DNA from 3 places in the Promicromonospora sp. NPDC110617 genome. Region 3 is predicted to be linked to each of the others. Evidence: riboswitches for the same ligand, from Rfam matches in the RefSeq annotation. Region 3 holds a riboswitch; each other region holds the start of a gene.

Region 1 (2,251 bases), on a different contig from region 3:
AACCGAGACGTCGATCGTGCCGGGGTCGACACCGGGCAGGTCCATCGAGAGGACGTAGTGGTCACCGGTGCGGAACAGGTCCATCGGCATGGCACCGGACTGCCGTGCGTTGCCGGCCATCGTGCTGAACATCCGGTCCATCTCCTGGAACGGGTCCCAGTAGGTAGCCATCGCGCATCACCTCCTACGACGACACGGCCCTGGCCCCTCCAGGGCCGCAGCGATCGGCGACGGCCCTGGCCGCCGCCTGGCTACCCTCCAATTCTGGCACTCGACACCCGAGAGTGCCAACCCCCGTGCCGGCGATCCGTCAGGCGGCGGCGCGGCCCGTCAGGCCCACCCGGTCCAGCAGGTCCAGGGCGGGGCGATGCTTGTTGAACGTGTACACGTGCAGGCCGGGCGTACCGGCGTCGAGCACCTCGCGCGCGAGCGCCGCGGAGTACTCGATGCCGTGCGCGTGCTGGGCCTCGGGGTCGACGGCGCCGTCGGGGGCGGTGAGCCGGTCGAGGTCGCGCAGGAGCTCCGCGGGCGCCGCCACCCCGGTGAGCTCCTGGACGCGGCGCAGTCGGCGGGCCTCCGTGGTGGGCAGGATCCCGGCGAGGATCGGGATGGTCACGCCCTCCGCCCGGGCCGCCTCGACGAACCCCGTGTACGAGTCCGCGCGGTAGAAGAACTGGGTGATCGCGAAGCTCGCGCCCGCCTCCTGCTTCTCCAGCAGCCGGCGCACCTCCTGCTCGCGCGTGGTGCCGGCCCCCGGGTTGCCGTCCGGGAACGTGGCGACGGCGATGGCCAGCGGCCGGGCGGCCGAGCGCAGCGCCGTGCTGACGTCGGCGGCGCACCGCCGTTCGTCCACCTGCCGCAGGAGTCGCACGAGGTCCACGCTGGAGCGCACGCCGTCGGCCGGCGGGCGCCAGTCCGGCTCGTCGCGCGGCGGGTCGCCGCGCAGGGCGAGGAAGGACCGCACGCCGGCCTCGAGGAACTCCTCGATCACCGCGGACACGTCCTCGCGCGAGGCGCCCACGCAGGTCAGGTGGGCCACGGGCAGCACGGGCGTGCCACGCAGCAGGGTGGCGAGCACCTCGCGCGCGGTGGCCCGGTCGCCGCCGGCCGCCCCGTACGTCACGGAGACGAAGTCCGGGCGGGCCGCCACGAGCCGCTGCGCCGTCTCCCAGAAGTTGGGCGCGGCGTTCGGCCGACGCGGGGGCATCAGCTCGAACGACACCGTGGGGCGGTGCGGGTGTACCTCGGCGACCATGGCTGCTCCATCGAACCTGGCGTGAGCACCTTGCGTCCCTCGCGCCGCGGCGACGCGGCGGAAGGTCGGCAGGTTGCTGCGGTGTCAGGGAGCCAGGACTCTCGACCGCTCTGGATGGGGTTCGCCACCATGCTAAGCGACCGTCCAGCACTGGGACAGAATTCGTCCGGAGGTCGAGACGGCCCGGTCCACGGTGTGTGGACCGGGCCTGCCCGCTACTTCACCGACCCGGCCACCAGGCCGCCCACCAGGCGCTTCTCGATGATCATGAACAGGATCACCACGGGCACGATCGCCACGACGGACACCCCGAACACGTACTGCCAGGACGTCTCGTACTGGCCCACGAACTTGGTGAGCGCCACGGACAGCGGCTGGTTGCCCGCCGTCGTCAGCAGCACCAGCGAGGCCGCGAACTCGTTCCAGGACGCGACGAACGTGAACACCACCGCCGTCACGATGCCCGGCCAGACGAGCGGCAGGTTGATCTTGGTCAGGACGGCGAACGTGCCGGCGCCGTCGAGCTGCGCCGCCTCGTCGACCTCCTTCGGGATGCCCGCGAAGAAGCTGTGCATGATCCAGACCGCGAACGACAGGTTGAACGCGGCGTTCACCAGGATCATCGCGACCCACGTGTCGAGGATCCCGATGGCGATGAACTGCCGGAACAGGCCCGACGTCAGCACCGCGGGCTGCACCATCTGGGTCACGATCACGAGGAACAGGAAGAAGAGCCGGCCCGTGAACCGGAACCGCGCCGTGTAGTAGGCGGCGGGCAGCGCCACGGCCAGCACGAGCAGCGTGGCGCACAGCGAGATCACCAGGGTGGAGATCAGGTTCTGCGCCAGCGGCGTCTCGGGCGTGGACCACATCGTGACGTAGTTGTCCCAGTGCCACTCGGTGGGGAAGTAGGTGGGGTCGACCGACCTGATCTCGGCCTTGGTCTTCACGGAGCCGAAGAACATGATCAGGTACGGCAGCAGGAAGACCACGAGC
Region 2 (2,251 bases), on a different contig from region 3:
GGGGTGTGCCCGACGACGGCGGCGCGCCGGCCGACGGGGATGCCGGCGCCGGTGCTCTCCGCCCGGCATCCGACCGGCCGTGGCGGCGTGCCGACGGCGGTTGGCACGGTGTCGGGGGCGGCGCGCTGCCGCACCTGACCGACGGCGACCTCGCGGCGTCGGCGGAGGTGGGCGGCACTCTCACGTGGGCGCCCGCGGCAGACGCCCCGGCAGGTGCGATGCTGCGCGCCTACACGCTGACCTCCGGCCCGTCCCCTGACACTGCGCCGTCGGCGTGGCGACTGGTCGCGCCCGACGGCCGGGTGCTCGACGAGCGGTCGGGCGAGGAGTGGCGTTGGCCGAACCAGCTCCGGCCCTTCGTGCTCGACGAGCCCGTGCCGCTCACGGCCTTCCGCCTCGAGCTGGCCGAGCCCGGCGCCCTCGCCCAGATCGAGCTCCTGACGACGTAGCCGCACGGGAGCCGGCACGAAAATGCGCTTCTACCCAGTCATCTGGCCCGGAAACCACGTGATTCCGGGCCCGACGACTGGGTAGAAGCGCACTTCTGCGTTCCGGCCGCCGACGCCGGCGCCCCCGGGGGTGCGGCTGCGCGCAGCGAGATCCACTGGTTGCTGAGGCCGTTCCGAGATCGGTCGGTGGCATTGAGCTCGGTCCGTCGATGGACCGAGCTCAATGCCACCGACCGATCTCACCGACAAGGCCCAGGTCCCGGGATGTGAGATCTGGGCAAGGATCATTGACTTCTATGGGTTCCATTCGTATCTTCTGTGACATCGAGACCAACCGCACTTATCCGATCGGAGAGATGTAGAAAGCCTCGACAGGTCATGAGTTCCGACGCGAAGCCCCGGCTGGTCGGACGGCAACCCCCCGCGCGGGTGGGTGCCCCGGGTGAGGACCAGGTCCACCGCCGCCGGCGGATGACAACACGCGTCGCTCGCCGCTGGGCGAGCAGGTGAGGAGAACGACGATGACCCGGAGCGCTGCCCCCGCCGTCCACGTGTCCCTGCCGACCCGGAACGTCACCGTGCGGGCTGGTGCTGCCCCGCGCGAGGACATGTGTTGTCGCTGACCGCGACAGCCCCGACGCGCTGACCGGCCGCCACAGGCGCCACCGGTCCGCCGCCCGGACCTCCTCTCGGCGTCGCACGCCGAGCCCCGGCCGTATCCGGCCCCCCACGTCCCTGACCGGACGTCTCCCTCCTGCCCTCTGGCAGCCACGCTCCCGGGTGACCCCTGGACGCCGTCGCACATCCTGTGTGTCGGCCGGGTCCTCCGGGCGCCGTCGCGCAGCCGCAGCCCGAACGGAGCCCCGCCGTGCCGTACCCGTCGCAGCCCACGTCCCTCGCCCCCACGTCCCTCGCCTCCACCTCTGCCCGTCCCGTCGTGCTCGGCGTGGACCTCACCTCCGCCGGCGCCCGTCCGGGCGCCCACCGCGCACGCGGCCCGGTCGCACCGCGCCCGTTCGACGGCGAGCGGTTCCTGCACCTCGTGCGGACCGCCGACCGCGGCCTCCTCGACTTCGTCAGCCTCGACGAGGGCTTTCTGCTCCACCCGGGCCGCAGCCAGGTCACCGGGCGGCTGGACACGGCCGTCGCCGCGGCCCGGGCCGCGCGGGTCACGGCCGGCATCGGGCTGGTCGCCGCCGTCGACACGGTGCACGTCGAGGCGGCCCACGCCGCGGTCGCGCTGAGCAGCATCGACCGCGCGAGCAGCGGGCGGGCCGGCTGGCAGGCCGTGCGGCAGAGCAAGCTCCCCGAGGCCGACGACGCGTGGGCCGGCCGGGTCGAGCTGGGCATCCGGTCCGTGACGCAGGTGTGGACGGGCCGTCCCGGCAGCGGGGCGGGCGCGGTCGAGCTCGACGCCGAGGGCCGGTTCCGCGTGGACCACGACGGCATCCGGTTCGCCGTCCGCGGCCGCCCGGCCGCCGGCACGGACGACGCCCTGCCGCAGACACCCCCGCCCGTCGTCGTCCGCGTGCGCTCCGAGGCCAGCGCGGCGCTCGCCGGCCGCACCGCCGACGTCGCGCGGATCACCGTCACGGATGCCGCGCACGCGGTGCGGCTGCGCCGGCTCGTGCGGGACGCCGCGCTGTCCGCGGGGCGCGACCCCGAGGAGCTGCGCGTGCTCGCCGAGGTCTACGTGGTGCTCGCGCAGGAGCGGGCCAGCGCCCGGGCTCGCCTCGAGCTCGTCGAGGCGCTGGAGGGCACCGCGGCCATGGGCGACGGGCTGGTCGTCGCCGACACGCCCG
Region 3 (2,251 bases):
CCCGAGCGTCGTGCGGAGCTGGAGCCCCTGCGCGACGAGCGGCGCGAGCGCCGGCAGCACGCGCACCGTCATCAGCTCGGCGGCCCCGCCGATCCGGACGAGCCCGCGCACCGCCGGCTCGACGTCGCGCGGGCCGAGGGCCGACCGGAGCCCGTCCACGTGCAGCCCCACCTCGGCGGCCAGCGCCACGGCGCGCTCCGTGGGCTCGGCGCCCCGGCGGGACCGCACGAACAGGCGGGTGCCGAGCTGTTCCTCCAGGCGGGCGAGCTGCCCGGTGACGGCGGGCTGGCTCACGCCCAGGCGCTCCGCCGCCGCCGACAGCGACCCGGTGCGGTAGACCTCCAGGAACGTGGCGAGGAGGTCAAGACCCGGCACCGGCACCACCCTCCGTCGTCGTCCTGCCCACAGGCTAGCCGGGCTCAGCGCGCCGCGAGCGCCGTGAGCACCGCCTCGGCGGCGGCCGCGCTGGACTGCGGGTTCTGCCCGGTGATCAGGTTGCCGTCCTGGACCACGGTGCTGCTCCAGGCCGCGCCGACCTGGACGACGGCGCCGCGCTCGCGCAGCCGCGACTCGACGAGGTAGGGCGCGGCGTCGCCGAGGCCGCCCTGGCGCTCCTCCTCGTCCGTGAACGAGGTGAGCGCCCGGCCCGCGTAGGCGAAGGTGCCGTCCGGCCCCTGGGCGCTGAGCAGCGCGGCGACGCCGTGGCACAGCGCGCCGACGGTCGTGCCCCGGTCGTTCGCGGCGAGCAGCAGGCGGCCGAGGTCGGCGTCGTGCGCCAGGTCCGCCATGGGGGCGTGGCCGCCGGGGAGGTACACGGCGTCGTAGCCGGCGGCGTCGACGTCGGCCAGCGTGAGCGGGTGGTCGAGTTGGTCGGCGATGCCGTCCAGGTACGCCCGGAACTCCGCGGCGTCGGCTGCGGGCACCCCACCGCGCTCGTCGAGGCTGACCGGGTCGACCGTGGGCGCCACGCCGCCCGGCGTCGCGACGTCGACCTGCGCGCCGGCCGCGGTGAGCACGCGGTGGGAGGCGGCGACCTCCTCGGCCCAGTAGCCGGTGGGGTGCTCGGTGCCGTCGGCCAGGCGCAGGCTGCTCGCGGCGGAGACGACCATCAGGATCTTCGACATGGTGTGGTTCCGATCTGTTCGGGGAGTGTCCCGCTGGGGTGCGGTCCTCGGGGAACGTCAGATTCCATCACCGGATGCCGAAACGGTCGGCCGGAGCTATAACCAGACTTATGGCTCCGATTTGTCCGAGGCGTGGACGGTTTGCCGACCACATCCCGGGCATGCCTACGATCAAGTCTCATCATCCAGAGCGGTCGAGAGTCCTGGCTCCACGACACCGCAGCAACCTACCTCCGAGGCGCCAATCTCGGGGCAAGGTGCTAACGCCAGGTCCGATGGAGCTGATACGCATGGCAGTCACGAACCCGCACCTTCCCACCGCCACGATCCTGGGCTACCCCCGCATCGGCCGGAGGCGCGAGCTCAAGCGCGCCGTCGAGTCCTTCTGGGCCGGCCGCACCACCGCCGACGAGCTGGAGGCGACCGCCCGCGACCTGCGGCTCGCCACCGCCCGCCGGCTCGTCGACCTGGGCCTGGACGCCGGCAACGCTGCCGTCCCCGGCTCGTTCTCGTACTACGACCAGGTGCTCGACGCCGTCGCGCTGCTGGGCGCCGTGCCCGACCGCTTCGCGGGGCTCACCGCGGACGGGGGTCGCCTGACCCTGTCCGCCTACTTCACGGTGGCGCGCGGCGAGGGCGACAACGCACCGCTTGAGATGACCAAGTGGTTCGACACGAACTACCACTACCTGGTCCCGGAGATCGGGCCGGACACCCCGATCGGGTTCGTCGACGACCGCGCGGTGCGCGAGTTCACCGAGCTGGCGCACCCGGCCGACGGCGGCCAGGCCGTCGTGACCCGCCCCGCGTTCGTGGGACCGGTGACGTTCCTGCTGCTCAGCAAGCCCGCTGATGGTTCCCCGGACGGCTTCCGCCCGCTCGACCGCCTCGACGACGTCGTCGCCGCGTACGCCGACCTGCTGCGCGCGCTCGCCGCCGCGGGCGCCCCCTGGGTACAGCTCGACGAGCCGGCCCTGGTCACGGACCTGCTGGACGTCCCGTTCGACGAGGTCGCCGACGCCGTCCGCCGGGCCTACGCCACGCTGGCGACCGAGCTCTCCCCCGCCGCTTCCCGAGCCGACCGCGCCGAGCGCCCCGCGATCCTCGTCACCGCCCCGTACGGCGAC

What was found. A riboswitch is a leader RNA that binds a small molecule or an ion and turns the genes downstream of it on or off. The one in region 3 is predicted to bind S-adenosylmethionine.
Region 1: it holds a riboswitch for S-adenosylmethionine, as region 3 does, so the genes downstream of both, ACZ7LE_RS00865 (methylenetetrahydrofolate reductase) here and metE (5-methyltetrahydropteroyltriglutamate--homocysteine S-methyltransferase) in region 3, are expected to answer to the same signal.
Region 2: it holds a riboswitch for S-adenosylmethionine, as region 3 does, so the genes downstream of both, ACZ7LE_RS10430 (LLM class flavin-dependent oxidoreductase) here and metE (5-methyltetrahydropteroyltriglutamate--homocysteine S-methyltransferase) in region 3, are expected to answer to the same signal.

What each region holds. Positions count from the first base shown of each region.
Region 1 is NZ_JBVKBM010000001.1:204,601-206,851, reverse strand. It holds gene ACZ7LE_RS00870 (Hsp20/alpha crystallin family protein) at 1-171, opposite strand, end outside; gene ACZ7LE_RS00865 (methylenetetrahydrofolate reductase) at 311-1,255, opposite strand; SAM riboswitch class I at 1,260-1,376, opposite strand; gene ACZ7LE_RS00860 (carbohydrate ABC transporter permease) at 1,471-2,251, opposite strand, start outside.
Region 2 is NZ_JBVKBM010000001.1:2,381,962-2,384,212, forward strand. It holds gene ACZ7LE_RS10425 (GH92 family glycosyl hydrolase) at 1-449, shown strand, start outside; SAM riboswitch class IV at 824-935, shown strand; gene ACZ7LE_RS10430 (LLM class flavin-dependent oxidoreductase) at 1,318-2,251, shown strand, end outside.
Region 3 is NZ_JBVKBM010000003.1:849,409-851,659, forward strand. It holds gene ACZ7LE_RS21570 (LysR family transcriptional regulator) at 1-375, opposite strand, end outside; gene ACZ7LE_RS21575 (type 1 glutamine amidotransferase domain-containing protein) at 420-1,124, opposite strand; SAM riboswitch class I at 1,303-1,406, shown strand; gene metE (5-methyltetrahydropteroyltriglutamate--homocysteine S-methyltransferase) at 1,415-2,251, shown strand, end outside.